DNA from 3 places in the Parapedomonas caeni genome. Region 1 is predicted to be linked to each of the others. Evidence: predicted binding sites of a transcription regulator. Region 1 holds the regulator's gene; each other region holds the start of a gene.
The links. Region 1 encodes LexA, which represses DNA repair genes until DNA is damaged. Its sites were predicted from a motif close to GTTCCNCNCTTGTTCT; they were not measured.
Positions count from the first base shown of each region.

Region 2: ABU113_RS00740 (ImuA family protein) is a predicted target of LexA. The motif match lies at 4,064-4,079, and genes of this name have one in related genera.
Region 3: radA (DNA repair protein RadA) is a predicted target of LexA. The motif match lies at 1,644-1,659, and genes of this name have one in related genera.

Region 1 is NZ_JBEUDS010000003.1:96,944-103,975, reverse strand. It holds gene ABU113_RS03620 (anthranilate synthase component II) at 1-327, shown strand, start outside; gene trpD (anthranilate phosphoribosyltransferase) at 324-1,346, shown strand; gene trpC (indole-3-glycerol phosphate synthase TrpC) at 1,348-2,142, shown strand; gene moaC (cyclic pyranopterin monophosphate synthase MoaC) at 2,139-2,618, shown strand; gene ABU113_RS03600 (molybdopterin molybdotransferase MoeA) at 2,612-3,817, shown strand; gene lexA (transcriptional repressor LexA) at 3,873-4,601, shown strand; gene ABU113_RS03590 (ComEC/Rec2 family competence protein) at 4,595-6,769, opposite strand; gene gltX (glutamate--tRNA ligase) at 6,857-7,032, shown strand, end outside.
Region 2 is NZ_JBEUDS010000001.1:189,034-196,065, forward strand. It holds gene ABU113_RS00730 (error-prone DNA polymerase) at 1-1,757, opposite strand, end outside; gene ABU113_RS00735 (Y-family DNA polymerase) at 1,777-3,321, opposite strand; gene ABU113_RS00740 (ImuA family protein) at 3,212-4,039, opposite strand; gene ABU113_RS00745 (PAS domain S-box protein) at 4,204-6,528, shown strand; gene ABU113_RS00750 (hypothetical protein) at 6,653-7,030, shown strand.
Region 3 is NZ_JBEUDS010000005.1:62,800-69,831, reverse strand. It holds gene ABU113_RS05380 (MlaE family ABC transporter permease) at 1-772, shown strand, start outside; gene ABU113_RS05375 (ABC transporter ATP-binding protein) at 769-1,566, shown strand; gene radA (DNA repair protein RadA) at 1,669-3,048, shown strand; gene ABU113_RS05365 (CvpA family protein) at 3,084-3,710, shown strand; gene cysS (cysteine--tRNA ligase) at 3,813-5,174, shown strand; gene ABU113_RS05355 (iron-sulfur cluster assembly scaffold protein) at 5,187-5,657, shown strand; gene ABU113_RS05350 (6-pyruvoyl trahydropterin synthase family protein) at 6,108-6,482, shown strand; gene recR (recombination mediator RecR) at 6,563-7,032, shown strand, end outside.

The DNA.
Region 1 (7,032 bases):
AAGGTGATCCGCGCACCCTATCTGATGCATGGCAAGGTTTCCGCCATCCACCACGACGACACCGGCGTGTTCAGGGGCCTGCCCGACCCGTTCCAGGCCACCCGCTATCACTCGCTGATCGTCGAGCGGTCGAGCCTGCCCGGCTGCCTGCGCGTCAACGCCTGGACCGAGGATGGCCTGATCATGGGGCTGGCGCACGAAAGCCTGCCGATCCACGGCGTGCAGTTCCACCCCGAGAGCATCGCCACCGAGGGCGGCCACCAGCTGCTGGCCAATTTCCTGACACTCGCCGGCATCCCCACCACGACGACACGAGCCGCCGCATGAACCTCGCCGACTTCCCCGTCCTGCTCGGCCGGCTGGCCGCCGGCCACGCGCTGAGCGCGGCCGAGGCGGACACCGCCTTCGCCACCATCATGGGTGGCGAGGTGCCGCCGGCGATCATCGGCGCCTTCCTGATGGGCCTGAAGATGCACGGCGAAGGCGCCGACGATCTGGCGGCGGCGGCCCGCGCGCTGCGCGCCCGCGTGGTGCCGGTGAACGCCCCCGACACGGCGGTCGATACCTGCGGCACCGGCGGTGACGGGCTGTCGACCCTCAACGTCTCGACAGCCGTCGCCATCGTCGTGGCCGCCTGTGGCGTGCCGGTGGCCAAGCACGGCAACCGCTCGGCGACGTCGAAGTCCAGCTCCGCCGGCGTGCTGGAAGCACTCGGCATCAGGGTAGACGCACCGGTACCACGGGTGCAGCGCTGCCTTGACGAACTGGGTATCACCTTCATGCTGGCCAACGCCCATCACCCGGCGATGCGGGCGGTGGCGGACGTGCGCCGTCAGCTCGGCATTCCCACCATCTTCAATCTGGTCGGGCCGCTGTCCAACCCGGCGGCGATCCGCCGCCAGGTCGTCGGCGTGTTCGGCGAGCCTTGGCTTGACCGCATGGCCGAGGCGCTGGCCCAGCTTGGCACCCGCCACGCCTGGGTGGTGCATGGCGCCGGCGGCATGGACGAGCTGTCGCTGGCCGGCCCCTCTCACGTCGCTGAACTGAAGGACGGCACGGTGCGCCGCTTCACCCTGACGCCGGCCGATGCCGGCCTGGCGGAAGCCCCGGTGGACGCGATCCGCGGCGGTGACGTCGATCACAACGCCGCCGCGCTGCGCCGGCTGCTGGCCGGCGAGCCCGGCGCCTACCGCGACACCGTGCTCTACAATGCCGCGGCCGCGCTGATCGTCGGCGACCGCGCAACCACCCTGACCGACGGCGTGGCCCAGGCCGCCCGGGTGTTGGACAATGGCGCGGCCGGCACGTTGCTCGACCGCTGGGTCGCCCTGACGCAGGAGGCATGACATGGACACGCTGGCGAAAATCCTGGCCGACAAGCGCCAGCACATTGCCGGTCGCAAGGCGGTGAAATCGCTCGCCGCGCTGGAGGCGGACGCCCGCGCCCAGAGCCGGCCCCGCGGTTTTCTGGCAGCCCTTGAGGCCGCCCGCGCCGACGGCCGCTACGGCCTGATCGCCGAGATCAAGAAGGCCAGCCCGTCCAAGGGGCTGATCCGCGCCGACTTCGACCCGCCGAGTCTGGCCCAGGCCTATCGCGACGGCGGCGCCACCTGCCTGTCGGTGCTGACCGACGAGCCCTATTTTCAGGGCAGCGACGCCTATCTGATGGCCGCCCGCCGCGCCGTCACCCTGCCGGTGCTGCGCAAGGACTTCATCATCGACCCCTATCAGGTGACCGAAGCGCGGGCGATCGGCGCCGACTGCATCCTGCTCATCATGGCCGGCCTCGCCGACGCCCAGGCCGCCGAGCTGGAGGCCGCCGCCCACGAGCTGGGCATGGATGTGCTGGTGGAAGTCCACGACGCCGGGGAGCTGGAGCGCGCCACCCGGCTCAATACCCGCCTGCTCGGCATCAACAACCGCAACCTGAAAACCCTGGTGGTCGACATCAACACCACCATCGAACTCGCCGGCCTGCTGCCGCAGGGCTATCTGCTGGTGGGCGAAAGCGGGCTGAAAACCAAGGCCGACCTCGACACGCTGGCGGCGCGCGGCGTCACCACCTTCCTGGTGGGCGAATCCCTGATGGCGCAGGCCGACGTCACCGCCGCCACCCGCGCCCTGCTCGGTCTGGCGGCGTGAGCACCCTCTCCCACGTCGACGCCGGCGGCCAGGCCGCCATGGTCGATGTGTCGGGCAAGCCGGTGACGCAACGCGTCGCCGTCGCTACCGGCATGATCCTGATGTCGCGGGCGGCCTTCGAGGCGGTGCGCGACAACGCCATCGCCAAGGGCGACGTGCTGGCGGTGGCGCGGGTCGCCGGCATCATGGCGGCGAAGAAAACCGCCGAGCTGATCCCGCTGTGCCACCCGCTGCCGCTCTCCAGGGTCGGCATCGACTTCACGCTGCACCCGGACGACTGGGTGATCGAGGTCACCGCCACCGCCAAGACCCAGGGCCAGACCGGCGTCGAGATGGAAGCACTCACCGCCGCCAGCGTCGCGCTGCTCACCGTCTACGACATGGCCAAGGCGGTGGACAAAGCCATGCGCATCGAGGGGGTGCGCCTGCTCGCCAAGACCGGCGGCAAGTCCGGCGACTGGACGGCGCCGTGCTGAGCGTCCCGGACGCGCTGGCGCGGGTGCTGGCGCTGGCGCCGCAGCCACTGGCCTGCGAGACCGTGCCGCTGTCCGACGCGCTGGACCGTCATGCCGCCGCCGACGTCACGGCGCTGCTCACCCAGCCGCCGTTCGCCGCTGCCGCCATGGACGGTTATGCCGTGCGCTTTGCCGACCTCGCGCCTGACCACCCCCTGCGACTGATCGGCGAGTCCGCCGCCGGGCGGCGCTATCCCGGCCATCTCGGACCTGGCGAGGCGGTGCGCATTTTCACCGGCGCGCCGCTGCCCGACGGCGCCGACACCGTGGTGGTGCAGGAAGATACCCGCGCCGACGGGTCGCGGGTCATTCTCACCGGCGACGGACCCGGCGCCCCCGGCCGGCACATCCGCGCCGCCGGTCTCGACTTTTGCGCCGGCGACACGCTGATCCGCGCCGGCGACCGGCTGACGCCGGCCCGGCTGGGCCTCGCCGCCGCCGGGGGGCACGCCGCCCTCCCCGTCGCCCGCCGCCCACGGGTAACACTGCTGTCCACCGGTGACGAGCTGGTGCCGGCCGGCCAGACGCCGGGGCCGGACCAGATCGTCAACTCCAACGGCATCATGCTGGCGGCCCTGCTGCGCCAGGCCGGCGCCGAAGTGCGCGACCCCGGCATCCTGCCCGACCGGCCCGAGGTCATCCGCGATGCCATCGCCGCCAGCAGCGAGGCCGACATCCTGGTCACCGTCGGCGGCGCCTCGGTGGGCGACCATGACCATGTGCAGGCGGCCTTGCTGGCCGCCGGCGCCGACATTGACTTCTGGAAGATCGCCATGCGGCCGGGCAAGCCGATGATGCTCGGCCAGCGCGGCCGCGCCGTCGTACTCGGCCTGCCGGGCAACCCGGTGTCGGCGTTCGTCTGCGCCCGGCTGTTCCTGCTGCCGCTGGTCCGGCGGTTCCTGAGCCCGCACGCCCCGGCGGACCGCTGGCTGACCGGCCGGCTGGACGCGCCGCTGAAGCCCAACGGCGAGCGCGATCATTTCATGCGCGCGCGGGTGGAGCGGGATGGCGGTGGCTGGCGGGTGACGCCGCTGGGCCAGCAGGACAGCAGTCTGCTGGTGCCGCTTGCCGCCGCCAACGCGCTGGCCCTGCACCCGGCCCACGCGCCGGGGCGGCCAGCGGGTGCGGAAATCCGCTTTCTCCCCCTCGGCGACGATTGACGCGCCAGCAGAACCTTAGTAGAACGTTCCTTGTTCGTTCCACAAGGAATAGCGTATGCTGACGCGCAAACAACATGATCTGCTGATCTTCATCCACAACCGCCTGGAAGCGGACGGCATTTCGCCGTCGTTCGAGGAGATGAAGGAGGCGCTGGGGCTGAAGTCCAAGTCGGGCGTCCACCGGCTGATCAACGCGCTGGTGGAACGCGATTTCATCCGCCGCCTGCCCAACCGCGCCCGCGCGCTGGAAGTGCTGCGGCTGCCGGAGGCGGCGGCGCCCAGGCGCGGCACGCCCAAGCCGACGCTGGCGACCGACCGCGAGGCCGCCATCGCCTCGGCCGAAAACGTGGTGCGCGGCAGCTTCGGCAAGGCCAAGGCGCCGGCCAGCGCGCCGGCGGCCGCGACGTTCCTGGAGATCCCGCTGCACGGCAAGATCGCCGCCGGCACGCCGATCGAGGCGCTGGAGGGCGATACGCTGCTGGCGGTGCCGCCGGCGCTGGTGGGCGCGGGCGAGCATTATGCGCTGGAAGTCTCCGGCGACTCGATGATCGAGGCCGGCATCTTCGACGGTGATTATGCCATCATCCGCAAGGCCGACACCGCGCTCGACGGCGATATCGTCGTGGCCCTGGTCGACAGCCAGGAAGCCACGCTGAAGACCCTGCGCCGCAAGGACGGCAAGGTCCGGCTGGAGGCCGCCAACCCCTCCCACAAGAGCCAGGTCTATGAACCGAAACGGGTGCGGGTGCAGGGCAAGCTGGTCGGCCTGATGCGCCGTTACTGAGGTGCCTTGAGACTCGTCCCCGCGCCCGCTGGCGCCACGTTCCACGGATGCCGGCCGCGCCCGGCCGCCGTGGTTTGTGTCCGCACCGATCCGTCGTCGAGGAAGCGCAACGTCACCGCGCCGGTGCGCGATAGCGCCGCGCGGTCGAAGCGGTAGAGACGTGGCGCGCACCACGCCGGCAGCCGGCGGGCAGCCACCACAACATCCGATTGCGCGCACAGCCAGCCCAGCTCGCGGTAGGGCAGCCAGGCGTTGATCTGCGCCACCTGCCACACCCGGTCGCCGCGGTGCAACGCCACCCGGCACACCGCCGGTCCGCAGTCCTGATCCACCCGTGCGGTACCCGCGATGTCAGCCAGCCGCTGCGCCGGCGCATCCTCCGCCTGCCCCTCCTCCTCCAGCCAGCTCATCCGCGCGAAGCGCCCGGCGCGCAGGGTCGAGAAGGCCAGCCGTCCGTCCTCGCCGCGCACCGCCAGCAGCCGGCCATCGTCGCTGATGTACAGATCCGGCACCGGCGCCGCCCAGGCGACGAGCGCGCCGGACGCCAGCAGTAGCAACCCCAGCCACCGCGCGCGGGTTCGCCACAGCGCCAGCCACAACAGCCCCAGCACCATCATCACGAACGCCCAAGGCGGCAGCAGCCGCCAGCGTGCCACCGCGCCCGGCCAACCGGCAACCTCGCGGGCGGTGGCGAGCAACAGGTCGATGCCATAGCCAAGCAGCATGTATAAGGGGTCGGCCAGCCCGAACGGTTCCAGCACCACCACAAGCACCAGCAGCGGCATGATCCAGAAACTGGTGAGCGGGATGGCGACCAGGTTGGCGACCAGCCCATAGACACCGGTCTGGTTGAAGTGGAACAGCGCGAACGGCGCCAGCGCCACCTCGGCGACGGCGCCACTGGCGAGCAGCCCGCCCAGCCACCGCCACCCCCGCGTGACGAGGCCATCCTCCGGCCCTCCGGCCAGCCAGCGCGCCGCGAATCCCGATTGATACAGCGCCACCAGCCCGGTGACGGCAGCGAACGAGAGTTGAAAGCTGGGGCTGAGCAGCCCTTCCGGGCGCACCACCAGGATAAGCACCGCCGCCGCCGCGATCAGCCGCAGGCTGATCGCCTGGCGCCCCATCAGCACGCCGGCCAGCACGATCAGCGTGGCGATGCAGCTGCGCACGGTGGGCAGGCTGGCACCGGCAATCAGCGTATAGCCCACGGCGGCGGACGCGGCCATCGTCGCCGCGATCGCCTTCACCGGCCAGTGCAGGGCGATCCACGGGCTCAGGCACAGCAACCGGCGCAGGAGCAGGAACACGCCGCCACTGACAATGGCGATGTGCAGACCCGATATCGCCAGCAGATGCGCCAGCCCGCTGTCGCGCATGGCCGCGGTCACGTCCGGCGCGACGCCGCTGCGATCCCCCGTGACCAGGGCCGCCGCCACGCCGCCGGCCTCGCCCCCCACGCCGCCACGCAGCCGGGCGGTCAGGCCGGCACGGGCAGCCTCAAGCCGCCGCGTCCAGCCGAGCGGCGGCGGCGCGATCGCGGTCACCGTAACCGGCCCCAGCACGAACCCGGTCGCACCGATCTGGTGGAACCACGCGACCCGGCCGAAGTCATAGCCCCCTGGTGCGCTCGGGCCGCCCGGTGGCCGCAGTGACGCCCGCAGCGCCACCCGGGCACCAACGGCGACGTCGGCGGGCGGCGGCGCGCGCAAGCTCAGGCGCACACGCACCGGCATCATCGCGGGTGCCACCCCGGCGATCGACGCCGGCGCGACGACAATGCGGTGCACGCCGCGCGCCGACACACCCTGTTCCACTACCGCGCCCGTAACCACCGCGCCCCACAGCGGCCGCGCCAGCACCGGCGCCCGCGCCGTCTCCACACGAACCCAGGCAAGCAGCAATCCGGCGACCACCAGTAGCGCGGCAACGCCCGTCACCCGGCCGAGCGCGGTGCGCCAGCGCGCCAGCAGCACCAGTCCCAGGCAGGCGATCGCCACCGCCAGCCACTGCGCCGGCCGGGCGAGCGCGAAATAGGCGCCAATGCCGGTTCCCATGCACACCGGCACCCACAGTACCCACTGATCCCGTTCCGCCAGCAGCCAGGCCTCCAGGCGCCGCGATGCCGCCGCCGCGCCGGCCGCGACGTCGGCAATCCGATCGCCCATGGATGCCACCTGCGAGATTTGAACCCCCTGTCCCGCTGTGCTAGAGCCGCCCCACGTTTCGCCCACCACTTTTCAATCAGGTACATGATGGGTTCAAGTCCGTCCCAGGTCGTCACGCGATTCGCACCGTCGCCCACCGGCTTCCTGCACATTGGGGGCGCCCGCACGGCGCTGTTCAATTTCCTGTTCGCCCGCCACCATGGCGGCCAGTTCCTGCTGCGCATCGAGGACACCGACCGCGAGCGGTCGACCCAGCCGGCGAT
Region 2 (7,032 bases), on a different contig from region 1:
TCCACCTGGAACACGCCGATGGAATCGCCCCGGCACAGCATGTCGTAGGTCGCCGGGTCCTCGCGCGGGATGGTGGCCAGCCGCACGTCCCGCCCGTGGTGCTGCGCCAGCAGCTGCAGGCCCTTGCGCAGGCAGGTGAGCATGCCCAGCGCCAGCACGTCCACCTTGAGGATGCCCAGCGCCTCGATGTCGTCCTTGTCCCACTCGATGAAGGTGCGCCCGGCCATCGCGGCATTGCCGATCGGTACGGTCGCCTCCAGCGGGCCGCGCGTCAGCACGAAGCCGCCGACATGCTGGGAGAGATGGCGCGGACAGCCGAGCAATTCGTTCGCCAGCGCGACCGTGCGGGCGAGCAGAGGCTCCCGGGGGTCGAGGCCCAGCGCGCGGATGCGCTGGTCGGCGATGCCGTCGCCGGCCCACGAGCCCCAGATGGTGCCGGCCAGGGCGGTGACGACGTCCTCGCTTAAGCCCATCGCCTTGCCGACGTCGCGGATGGCCGAGCGCGGGCGGTAATGGATCACCGTCGCTGCCAGGCCGGCGCGGGCGCGGCCATAGCGCTCGTAGATGTACTGGATCACTTCCTCGCGCCGTTCATGCTCGAAGTCGACGTCGATGTCGGGCGGTTCGCGCCGTTCCTCGTTGACGAAACGCTCGAACAGCAGCGCCACTTCGGTGGGGTTGACCGCCGTGATGCCCAGACAGAAGCAGACCACCGAATTGGCCGAGGAGCCGCGCCCCTGGCAGAGGATGTCGCGGCTGCGGGCAAAGGCCACGATGTCGTGGACGGTGAGAAAGAACGGCGCGTAGTCGCGCGCCGCGATCAGCCTGAGTTCCTTGTCGATGGTCTGACGGACGCTCTCGGGCACACCGGCGGGGAATTTCACCGCGGCCCCCGCCCAGGCGAGTTCCTCCAGATGCTGCTGCGCCGTCTTGCCGGGCGGCACCGGCTCATCGGGATATTCGTAGGCCAGTTGCGCCAGATCGAACCGGCAGGCGGCCACGATGTCCAGCGTCGCCGCCAGGGCGTGCGGATAATCGGCGAACAGGCGGGCCATTTCCGCCGGTGTCTTGAGATGACGTTCGGCATTGAGGCCGAGCGCCAGGCCGGCGTCGTGGATGGTGGTCCTGTCGCGGATGCAGGTCATCACGTCGGCCAGCGGTCGCCGCTCCGGCAGGTGGTAGAGCACGTCGTTGGTCGCCACCAGCGGCAGGCCGTGGCGGGCGGCGCAGTCGGCCAGCCAGCCGAGCCAGGCGAGGTCGTCGCCGCGAAACAGCCGGTGCAGCGCGAGATACAGCGGCTGCCCGCCCAGTGCCGCGCGCACGCCGGCGATGCTGTCGCGAAAGGCCTGCCGGCTGGCCCGGTCGTGGCGCACGGGGGGCAGCAGCACGAAGATCTGCCCGGGGGCGGCCTCGGTGACATCGGCGAGCCGGAGATGGCAGGCGCCCTTGGCGGCCCGGCGCTTGCCGCGCGAAAGCAGCTGCGACAGCCGGCCATAGGCGGCGCGGTCGGTGGGGTAGGCGAGCAGCGATGGCGCGTCCTCCAGATCGAGCCGGCAGCCGATCACCAGGGGCAAGCCGTGCTTGCGCGCCGCCACATGGGCCCGCACCACGCCGGCCAGGCTGTTGCGGTCGGTGATGGCGAGTGCCGCCAGGCCCTGGCGCACGGCGGTCGTCATCAGCTCGTCCGGGCTGCTGGCCCCTTCGAGAAAGGTGAAATGGCTGGTCACCTGCAGTTCGGCATAGGCGGGCGCGCTCATGGGCTCGGTCCGTCCGCCATCAGGCCATCAGGCCATGCAGGTACCAGCGCGGCGCGCCGTCGGGCTCGCCGGCGGCACCTTCGTACAGGCCTTCGCGGAACAGCCACAGGCGCCGGCCCTCGCTGTCCTCGGCGCTGTAATAGTCGCGGCTGCGCGCGGTGGCGGCGGCGTCGCGCCACCATTCCGGGGCGATGCGTTCCGGCCCGGTGCTGCGGACGATGCGGTGCGTGCCGCGCCGCCAGACGATGCGCGCCGGCGGGCCATCCGGCACTTCCGCCAGCACCTCCACCGGCTCCGGGCGCGGCAGCAGCAGGATCGGGCGTGGCGCATCGACGTGCGTTGGCGGCCCGGCGGTGCGGGCCCGTCGCTCGGCGCGCTCCGGTACATGGCTGGCGACGCCGGCCAGACGATAGACGGCCTGTGCTCCCAGCCGGTTGGCGAGGCAGTCCTGCAGGCGGGCAAGCTCGGTGCTGCCGTCCGGGCCGGTCAGACCGACCTGCCGGGCGGCGAGCGGCGCCACCTCGATGGCGGCAAGCACCAGCGCGTCGATGCCGAAGGCGGTGGTCAGCCTCTCCAGTCGCGGCGCGAACAGCCGCAGGATGTGCGGCACCTCGCGCGAGGGCTGGGCCAGGCCGATGCGCAGCGCCGACACCTGGCCGTCGACCTGCATCGCCTGCAGCGCCAGCCGGCGGGCACCGACACCGGCGGCCGCCATCTCCTGCACCAGCGCCTCGACCAGCCGGGGCAGCCAGGCCGCCACCTGCGCGCGGTTGAGCAGCGGTTCGGCGAAAGCCTGCCGCACGGCATGCCGCGGTGGCGAGCGATAGGGCGCGGCGGGTTCGGCGCGCACGCCCAGCAGCTGGTCGAGGCGCAGCAGCACGGCGTCCGCCGCCGTGCGGGCCGGGAAGCGTCGGGCCAGGGTGCTGCGCGGCAGGCCGGCGAGGGCGCCGATGGTGCGCAGGCCGAAGCGCTCCAGCACGCCGATGCTGTCCGCCGACAAACGCAGCGCGGCGACGGGCAGGGCCGCGAAACCGGCAAGGCCGGCCGACGTGACCCGGCGCTGGTCGGGCGGGGCGAAGCGGGCCAGCGCCCAGGCGCCGCCGACGGTCGCCGCCAGACCCAGGCGGGGGCGCCAGCCCATGGCGCGCAGGCGGACCTCGATGTCGTCGAGCAGGGCGTCAGGACCCGGCCACAGGCCAAGACAGCCGGTGAGGTCGAGCAGCAGCCCATCCGCCCCGTCGAGGGCGACCAGCGGGGTATAGCGATCGCACCAGCGGGCCAGGGCGACCAGTGCGGCCTGGTCGGCCTCGGAGTCGCGGCTCTGCGTCGCCAGCGTCGGGCACAGCGCGCGCGCCCGGGCCAGCGGCTGGCCCGGCTGCACGCCGGCGCGGCGGGCCCCGGCGTTGACGGCGCTCACCAGCTGCCCGTGCGGGCCGCTGTCCACCAGCGCGAACTCAGGCGGCTCGGGGCGCGGCGGCTGACACTGGCGGGCGAGACGCCGCCAGCGGTCGATCGCCAGCCGGGGCAGCCACAGGGCCAGCCAGGAGGAAACGTCGGCTTTCATCGTTCCAGGTCACATCGAAGGCAAGGGGGGGCAGGCTGCGCGCCCGGGTCAGGCTCATCCGCCACACCGGCGGACCGGGCGTGCGCGGCGCATGGGGCTCGGGCCGGCTCGGCCGGCTTTCCACCCGCCAGCGGGTGTGCGCGGCACTGCCGGCGGCCCGGCCGCCGGCCGCGGTGCCGCCCAGCGACAGCCACAGGCAGGGGCAGCCATGGCGGGCCGCCGCGAGGCTGAGCCGCCGGCTGGCCGTGAAATCGAGCGCGCCGCCGATGCCGACGACCGCGGCCAGTCCGCCGGCGGCGGTGGCGGCGGCCGCCAGCCCTTCCTCCAGCGCCCAGGCGACATCCAGCTCCCGCCGGCCGACGGCGAACAGGAAGCGGGTGGGGTCGAGGCCCAGGGCCGCCATGCCGGGCCCGTAGGGCCGGCCATAGTCCATCGCCATGGCGGTGGTCGTCACCCACAGCACATCGCCGGCCGGGCGCCGGGCGAGCAGGGCCAGCAGCAGCGCCACGGCGCTGGCGGCGTGCGGGCCGGTGGCCGTCCAGTCGTGCAGCGCATCGGTGGCCAGACCGCCACCGAGGGCATGGTCGAGCGTCGGCTCGCCCCAGCTCCAGGGTGGCGCGCGGTCGGCTTCCAGCGTCAGCGGTCGCCCCTCCAGGGCGGCAATCCGCGCCTTGAGTGCCGATAGCGTCTGTGTCGTGCTGGCGTACGCCGCGTTCATGACTTCTCCCGACTCTGGCTGAATGTTCTTATTTTGTTCTTATTCGGCCGGCGGAGTCAAGGTCGTGGCGATCAGGCGCGTTCCCGCCTCGCCGGCGCGCAGTTGATCGGGCCGGCTGGCGAATGTCCCTCGATCCGGATACTGTGAGCGCCGATGCGCGCGGCATGGATGACCTTGCGTACGAGATCGGCTCGTCGCGCATTCAACGGGGACCGGAGAGGCGTATGGCGCCGGAGCTGGCGGAAGCATTGCCGCTAGGTGTTGCTGGGTTGGACACTGGACTGAGGTTGCTGTGGTGCAACGGGCTGTTTGGTCGCATTCTGGCGGCGCGCGGTGTGGCCGCCGCGCCGGGCGATGGCTACGCGAGCCTGCTTGAAGCCCTGCTCGCGACCACCGGCATGACACCGGAAGCGCGGGCCACCTGCGTCGATGCCCGGATCGCCGCCGCCTCGGCCGGCCGCGGGGATCACCACGTCATCAAGGCCAGGGGAGAATGGGCGATTGCCCTGACGACCGCGCGGGTTGGCACCGGTGAGACGGTGCTTACCCTGACCGACCTGAGCGAACAGGAACAGCGGGACGCCCTTCTCGGCAACGCGGAAATCATGGCCCGGTCCGGGGCCTGGCAGTATGACCTGATCACCCACGCGGTCGACTTCTCCGATGGCGCGTGGACGGTTTTCGGACCCGGTTCGAAGGAGCGGATGGGGTCGATCGACCAGTGGATCGCCGCCGTGCACCCGGAAGACCGGGCGCGCATGGCCACAGCCGTCGCCGAGGGCCGCGCCAACCTCACCCCCTATGACATCGAGTACCGCGTCTATCGTACCGACGGCACGCTGATCGACCTTGTCGCCAAGGGAATGCCGGTGCGGGATTCCCAGGGCCAGCCGCGCTGGTATCGCGGCATCTTCACCGATGTCTCGGAGATCCGTGAAACCCAGCGCGCGCTGGAGCGCAGCGAGGCACGCGGGCGGGCGATCATTGAAAACAGCCCCGATATCATCGCGCTGCTGGACGAGGCCGGGCGTATCGCCTTCGCCAGCCCGGCGGTCCGGACCATGCTCGGCTACGACGTGGCGGAGATGATCGGCATGGGCGTGGTGGACGTGGTGCATCCCGACGATATCCCGCAGGCAACCGCGGCGCTGGGCCGGATGGTGGCCACGGCGGGACATGGCGAGCAGCTGGAACTGCGACTGCGCCACAAGGACGGGCGGTGGGTCGACGTCGAAGTCGCCGGCCGCAATTTCCTCATCGACCCGGCGGTGCGGGGCATCCTGACCAACATCCGCGACATCTCCTACCGCAAGCAGGCCGAGGCCCGGTTGCGTCAGGCCCAGAAAATGGAGGCGGTCGGTCAGCTCACCGGGGGCATCGCCCACGACTTCAATAACCTGCTGGCGGTGGTGGCGGGCAACGTCGAGCTTCTGGCCGATCAGCTGCGCCACATCGACGCCCCGGGAGAGCTGGTCAACCGGGCCGAGCGGGCACTGCGCGCGACCGATCGCGGCGCGACCCTGACCCGCAGCCTGCTGGCGTTCGCCCGCCAGCAGACCCTGTTGCCCAGCACGCTCGACGTCAACCATCTGGTCGACGAGATGTACGAGCTGGTGCGCCGCACCTTGCCGGAGAATATCGCGCTCGGCTTCCTGCCCGCCGACGGCCTGTGGCTGAGCGACGTCGACCCGGGGCAGCTGCAGAATGCCCTGCTGAACCTGATCATCAATGCCCGCGACGCCATGCCCGATGGCGGCGCCCTGACCATCGAGACGGCGAACGTCACCCTTGATGATGATCTCATCGGCGACACCGAGGACATGGCGCCGGGGCCTTATGTGATGCTGGCGGTCTCCGACACCGGTGTCGGCATGCCGCCGGAGGTCGCGCGTCGGGCGTTCGATCCCTTCTTCACCACCAAGGGGCTGGGCAAGGGCACCGGACTCGGGCTCTCCATGGTGTTCGGCTTTGCCCGGCAGTCCGGCGGCCATGCCCGCATCTCCAGCGAGCCCGGTGTCGGCACCCAGGTGCGCCTGTACCTGCCGCGCTCCGCCGCCGGCACGGAGGACGCGCGTCATCACGGCAGCCATGACGGCGACATGGGAGGGCATGAACGGCTGCTGGTCGTCGAGGACGATCCCGACCTGCTGGCGCTGGCCGCCGATCTGCTGCGCGCTTTCGGCTATGCCGTGCTGGAGGCCCCCAGCGGCGAGGCGGCCCTGGCGGTGCTGGCGGAGCGCGCCGACATCGATCTGCTGCTGACCGATGTGGTGCTGACCGGCGGTCTCAACGGCGCGACCCTCGCCGAGCGCGCGCGGGTGCTGCGTCCCGGCCTGCGGATCGTGTTCATGTCCGGCTATACCGAAAACGCGGTTCTCCAGGGCCGAGGCCCCGCGCACAATGTGCGCCTGATCCAGAAGCCGTTCCGCAAGGTCGAGCTGGGGGCGGCGATCCGGGCCGCGCTCGACGCCGCGCCATCCCGCGACTGACGATGCCCCCCTCGTTGCCGCCGCCGCGGCCATGGACCAAAGGCGTGTGGCGAAGGCTGGACCGGTGTAGAGCCGTCAAGGGCTGCGATCCGAGGGCTGCTCGTAAACGTGGAAAGGCAAGATAATGGCGTGGATTTGGATTCAAGAGCCAGGGCAATATAGCAAGACCTACGATCCCGAGGCTGGTCTTCAGCTGTTAAGGCGAGGTGGCGGCCCGGGCTATACCGGCTATATCATCGTTCCCACCGACGACCATGCCAAGGAACTCTGCAGCTTCGGCAGCGGCAGGATCCGGCGCCCGGCGACCGCCGCCGAGCAGCGCGCACATCCGGGCGCCGAAACCCACCTGACGATGATCTTCAATGTCGGTCGGCCGATGCCCGGCTACACGCTGGCGGAGACGCACCAGATTGTCCGCGACGCGGTGATGGCCCAATGGCGGGGCGTGAACAGCCCGCTCGGACTGAGAGAATACATACTTGAAATCAAGATCAACGGATGAGG
Region 3 (7,032 bases), on a different contig from region 1:
TGATGTTCTCGCGGTCATTGGCCGCTTCACCATCGCCAGCCTGGGCGCCATCGGCCGCCTCGCCCGCTTTGCCGGGCTCGCGGTATCGCACATGGTGCGCCCGCCCTTCTATCTCGGGCGGGTGGCCGAGCAGATGCTGCACATCGGCTATTTCTCGCTGCCGGTGGTGGGGCTGACAGCGCTGTTCACCGGCGCGGCGCTGGCCCAGCAGATCTATGTCGGCGGCTCCCGTTTCAACGCCGAAAGCGCGGTGGCGGCGATCACCGTCATCGGCATCGTGCGCGAGCTGGGGCCGGTGCTGGGTGGCCTGATGGTGGCCGGCCGGGTGTCATCCTCGATGGCCGCCGAGATCGGCACCATGCGGGTGACCGAGCAGATCGACGCCATGACCACGCTGTCGACGGAACCGTTCAAGTATCTGATCGCCCCGCGCATCTGGGCCTCGGTGCTGGTGCTGCCGCTGCTGACCATGGTCGCCAACATCATCGGCGTGATGGGCGGCTTCCTGATCGCCACCGAGCGGCTGGGCTTCAACCCCGCCAACTATCTCAAGGTCACCCACCAGTATCTGGAATGGGACGACGTCGCCTCGTCGCTGGTCAAGGCGGCGGTGTTCGGCTTCATCATCGCGCTGATGGGCTCCTATCACGGCTACACCTCCAGCGGCGGCGCCGCCGGTGTCGGCCGGGCGACCACCAACGCCGTGGTCTCGGCCTTCATCCTGATTCTGCTCGCCAACCTCATCATCACCGTGATCGTGTTCGGCTCATGAGCAACGCCCCCACCCCCGCCCCGACGCCGGCCAAGATCGCGCTCACCGGCGTCTCCAAACGCTTCGGCCCCAAGGTAGTGCTCGATGGCATCGACCTCTCGGTGGCGCGCGGCCAGTCGCTGGTGGTGATCGGCGGCTCCGGCTCCGGCAAATCGGTACTGCTGAAGTGCGTGCTGGGGCTGCTCAAGCCCGACGCCGGGCGCATTCAGGTGGACGGCCAGGACGTGGTCGGCCTGCGCGGGGACGCGCGCCGGCGGGTGCTCGACAAATTCGGCATGCTGTTTCAGGGCGCCGCGTTGTTCGATTCGCTCCCCGTCTGGCGCAACGTCGCCTTCGGCCTGATGCAGGGCCACGGCATGAAGGCGAAGGAGGCCCGCGAGGTCGCCATCGAGAACCTGCGCCGGGTCGGACTTAACCCGGACGTCGCCGACCTCAAGCCCGCCGAGCTGTCGGGCGGCATGCAGAAGCGGGTCGGGCTGGCGCGCGCCATCGCCGCCAAGCCGGAGATCATCTTCTTCGACGAGCCGACCACCGGGCTCGACCCGATCATGGCCGACGTCATCAACCACCTGATCGTCGAGCGGGTGCGCGATCTGGGCGCCACCACCATCACCATCACCCACGACATGTCGAGCGTGCGCAAGATCGCCGACCGGGTGGCGATGCTCTACCACGGCAAGATCGTCTGGGAAGGCCCGCGCGCGGTCATCGACGACAGCGGCAACCCCTATGTCGACCAGTTCGTCCACGGCAAGGCCGACGGCCCGATCCAGATGGACATCAAGCGCGGCTGACACCGCACCCCCCGGCCAGCCCCGCCCGACCTGCCGACGGCCCCTTGCGGTCGCCGGCGATTCCGGCTATCCCGACATGAACATAACGGGAACATCGCTGCCATGGCCAAACCGCAACGCCTTTTCGTCTGCCAGTCCTGCGGCGCCAGCCAACCCAAGTGGGCCGGCCAATGCCCGGACTGCGGCCAGTGGAACAGCCTGGCCGAGGAGGCCGCCCCCGTCGTCACCCCGTTCGCCGCCAAGCACAGCCTGCGCTCGGGCGGGCGGCGCATCGAGCTGGCGCCGCTGGCCGCCGAGGTGGCGCCGCCGCCGCGCCGGGCCACCGGCATCCCCGAGTTCGACCGGGTGCTGGGCGGCGGCCTGGTGGCGGGCTCGGCGGTGCTGATCGGCGGCGACCCCGGCATCGGCAAGTCCACCCTGCTGCTGCAGGCGGCGGCCCGGCTGGCCACGGCCGGCCACGCGGTGGTCTATGTCTCGGGCGAGGAAGCGATGGACCAGGTGCGGCTGCGCGCCGAGCGGCTGGGCGTCGCCGGCGCGCCGGTGCAGCTGGGCGCGGCGACCGCGGTACGCGACATCCTGACCACGCTGGAGGCCGGCACGCCGCCGGCGCTGGTGGTGATCGACTCGATCCAGACCCTCTATTCCGATCAGCTGGAGGCCGCGCCCGGCACGGTGGGCCAGGTGCGCGCCTGCGCCCAGGAACTGATCCGCTACGCCAAGACCAGTGGCGCCGCGGTCATCCTCGTCGGCCATGTCACCAAGGACGGCCAGATCGCCGGCCCGCGCGTGCTGGAGCACATGGTCGACACCGTGCTTTACTTCGAGGGCGAGCGGGCCCACAGCTTCCGCATCCTGCGCGCGGTGAAGAACCGATTTGGCGGCACCGACGAGATCGGCGTCTTCGAAATGGTGACAAGCGGCCTTGCCGAGGTCGCCAACCCGTCGGCACTGTTCCTCACCCATCGCGACCAGCCGGTCTCCGGCTCGGTGGTGTTCGCCGGCATGGAGGGCACCCGGCCGGTGCTGGTGGAAATCCAGGCCCTGGTGGTGCGGGTGCCCACCGGCGCCACCCCCCGGCGGGCCGTGGTGGGCTGGGACTCCGGCCGGCTGGCGATGATTCTCGCGGTGCTGGAGGCGCGCTGCGGGCTGGGCTTCGCCGGCTGCGAGGTCTATCTCAACGTGGCGGGCGGGCTGCGCGTCACGGAACCGGCGGCCGACCTCGCCGTCGCCGCCGCGCTGGTCTCGGCGCTGGCCGACCGGCCGCTGGCGAGCGAGACCATCGTGTTCGGCGAGATCGCGCTGTCGGGCGAGGTGCGGCCGGTGTCGCAGGGCGTCGCCCGCCTGAAGGAGGCGGCGAAGCTGGGCTTTTCCCGGGCGCTGGCGCCGGCCAGCGGCACCGCCGGCCACAGTGGTCGCGAAATCGCCACGACTGGCTTCACCAGCCTCGCCCAGCTGGTTGACCATCTGACGGGGACGGCCTAACTGCCAGTTCAGTGTGTGTTTTCTGGCGGACATCCATGACCGCTTTCGACATCTTCGTTCTGGCCATCGTCGGCCTTTCCGGCCTTTACGGCATCAGTCGCGGACTGGTGGTGGAACTGCTGTCGCTGGGCGCGTGGATCGCCGCCATCCTGGCGCTGAAGCTGCTGTTCACCCCGATCTCCCACTGGATGCGCGACTCGATCGGCTCGGACGCCGGCGGCGACATCGCCGCCCTGGTGCTGATCGTGCTGGTGACGGTGGCGCTGGTACGGCTGGCCGCCACCCTGCTCGGCAACCGGGTCAAGAGTTCCGCGCTCGCCCCGCTCGACCGGCTGGGCGGCGGCGCCTTCGGCATGGCGCGCGGGCTGATCATCGTCAGCTTCGCCTACATGTTCCTGGGGCTCTTCCTCGACCATGACGAAATGCCGGACTGGATCGCCGGTGCAAAGACCTACGGCGTCGTCTCCACCTCCGCCAACCTGGTGTCGGATTTCATCGGCTGGGTGCGCGAGGAGCATGGCGAGGAGGGCGATGGTGAAATGGTGAACGGCATGCTGCTGCCCCCCGACCATCCGCCGGCGGGCGACGGCTATTCCGACAGGGAACGCCGGGAACTCGACAAGCTGTTCGAGAAGAGCAGCGACAAGGAAGTCGACATCTGATCCGAGGCGCCGCCCCCGCGCCCGCCCGCCGCCGGCCCGAGGAACCGCCGCCACCCGCCCAAGCCTCTTCTCTCGCGCGCGGCCAGCGGCTACACACGCGCCATGAGCCTGCACCTTTACAATACGCTGACCCGCGCCAAGGACGCCTTCATCCCCGCCGACCCCCGGCGGGTGACGATGTATGTCTGCGGCCCCACCGTCTACACCCGCGCCCACATCGGCAACGCCCGGCCGCCGGTGGTGTTCGACGTGCTGTTCCGGCTGCTGCGACGCACCTATGGCGCCGACCAGGTGGTCTATGCCCGCAACATCACCGACGTCGAGGACAAGATCAACAAGGCCGCCGAAGCGCTCGACCCGGCCCTGCCGATCAACGACCGCATCAAGGCGGTGACCGGCAAGTACGAGGCTTTCTACCTCGACGACATGGCGGCACTCGGCGTCCTGCCGCCGACCATCGACCCGCACGCCACCGACCACATCGCCCAGATGATCACCCTCATCGAGCGGCTGATCGCCCACGGCAACGCCTACGCCGCCGACGGCCACGTGCTGTTCAACGTGCCGTCGTTCGACGGCTACGGCGCGCTGTCCCGGCGCAACCGCGACGACATGATCGCCGGCGCCCGGGTGGAAGTGGCGCCCTACAAGCGCGACCCGGCCGACTTCGTGCTGTGGAAGCCCTCGACGGCGGACCAGCCGGGCTGGGACAGCCCGTGGGGGCGCGGCCGGCCGGGCTGGCACATCGAGTGCTCGGCGATGATTGAAGCGCATCTCGGCCGCTCCATCGACATCCACGGCGGCGGGCAGGACCTGATCTTCCCCCACCACGAGAACGAGATCGCCCAGTCGGTGTGCGCCAACCACGCGCCGCTGGCGCGCTACTGGCTGCACAACGGCTTCCTGTCGATCGACGCCGAGAAGATGTCGAAGTCGCTGGGCAACGTACTGCTGGTGAGCGAGATTCTCGCCGCCGGCGTCAAGGGCGAGACCGTCCGGCTGGCGCTGCTGTCGGCGCACTACCGCCAGCCGCTGGACTGGAACGACCAGCTGGTGGAGCAGTCGAAACGCACCCTCGACCGGCTCTACGGCCTGCTGCGCGGCCAGGATGTGACCGCCGCCGCCGAGGCCCCGGCCGCCGTGGTCGAGGCGCTGGAGGACGATCTCAACACGCCGCTGGCGCTGGCGGCACTGGCCAGGCTGGCGGACGCCCGCGATCTCGCCGGCCTGAAGGCGGGCGCCACCCTGCTTGGCCTGCTGCAGCAGGACCCGGACGCCTGGTTCCAGGGCGGGACCGGCGACTCCGACCTGGACGCGGATGCCATCGAGGCCAGGATCGCCGCCCGCGCCGCCGCCAAGCAGGCGCGCGACTTCAAGACGGCGGACGCCATCCGCGACGAACTCAAGGCCGCCGGCGTGGTGCTGGAGGATGGCCCGGCCGGCACCGTCTGGCGCCGGGCCTGAGCCGACGGCGCGATGACCGAGCAGCTCTACAACACGCGCATCCTGCGGCTGGCGGCCTCGATCCCGCACGAGGAACGGCTTGCCGACCCGCAGGCCAGCGTGCGCCGGGTCAGCCCGATCTGCGGCAGCCGGGTGACGGTGGACCTCGACCTCGGCGCCGACGGCCGGGTTGCCCGCTTCGGCCAGGAGGTGCGCGCCTGCGCGCTCGGCCAGGCCGCCGCCTGTCTGGTCGGCCAGCGGGTGATCGGCCGCACCCCCACGGAGCTCGCCGCCGCGCGTGATGCCATGCGCGATTTCCTCGCCGGCACGCCGGTCGACTGGTCCGCCCATGGCGACGGCGGCTGGGGAGAGCTGGAGATCTTCGCCCCGGCCCGCGAATTCAAGTCCCGCCACGGCTCGATCCTGCTCGCCTTCGAGGCGGCGGCGGAGGCCGCCGAGACGGCGGCACGGCAGCCCCCCGCCGCGGGCGGCGCGGACACCTGACAGCCGCCGACATTCAGTCCATATGATCTATACTATTTATCATAGTTAAAATCATCGAGGCGCTTAATCGCTTTTAAACGCCCATTAAGAGGTTTTTGACTATTTCCGCACCCCACCCACCGGACCATCCCGGAATCGCGCCCAGCGCGGCCCTGCGGCCGGCTACGGGCCATGCGCAAGGCAGACCTCCACCCCTTCCTCGGCCCGTCATGGCCGGGCGTGTCCCGGCCATCCACGACCAGCGGTGCCGCAGGGTGGTGCCTTTTCCGGGACAGGCGGTGATCGCGTGGATGCCCGGGACACGCCCGGGCATGACGAGGGCGAACGGAATGCGGCCGGGCGAGGGTGGCGACGCGGCAGGACGGCAACACAGCAGCACGGCCCGCCCGGGCCGGGCGACCGGCTGCCACCTTGCCCGGCGGGGCAATCTGCTTTATGCCGCGCCGCATCATGGCGTACGAAATCACCAAGTCCTTCGTGTTCGACGCGGCCCACCAGCTGGCGGCCAACGTGCAGCCCGGCCATCTCTATGCCGGCCTGCACGGGCACAGCTTCGACTGCGAACTGACGTTTCGCGGCACGCCGGACGCGCGGACCGGCTGGATTCGCGACTTCGCCGAGCTGCAGGCGATCTGCGACAGCCTGCGCGACCAGCTCGACCACAAGTATCTCAACGAGATTCCCGGCCTCGAACGCCCGACGCTGGAGCGCATCTGCGCCTGGATCTGGGACAAGGTGGCGGTACAGGCGCCGGAGCTGATCCGCGTGCGCGTCCATCGCGGCTCGTTCCGCGAGGGCTGCACCTACACCGGCCCGGACGCCTGAGAGGCCGGCGCGCCACCGCGCCCCGACGCCGCCCGACCTCCCCCCTTGCCGCCGCCGCGCCGGCAGGCTAGGTCGACGCCATGGCGTCACCGGAAATCGATCAGTTGACCTCGCTGCTTGCCAAGCTGCCCGGCCTTGGCCCGCGCTCGGCGCGACGCGCCGTGCTGCACCTGCTGAAAAAGCGCGAGACGGCGCTCAATCCGCTGATCGGCGCCCTGCAGACGCTGGCCGACCGGCTGACCACCTGTACCACCTGCGGCAACGTCGACACCCGCGACCCCTGCGGCATCTGCGCCGACCCGCGCCGCGACCGCACGGTCATCTGCGTCGTCGAGGAAGTGTCGGACCTGTGGGCGCTCGACCGCGCCGGCAGCTTCGGCGGCCTCTATCACGTGCTCGGCGGCCGGCTGTCGGCGCTTGACGGGGTGCGGCCGGAAGACCTTGGCATCGACCGGCTGGTGGCACGGGCGCGCGACGGCGGCGTGACGGAGGTCATTCTGGCGATGAACGCGACGCTGGAGGGCCAGACCACCGCCCACTATCTCGCCGA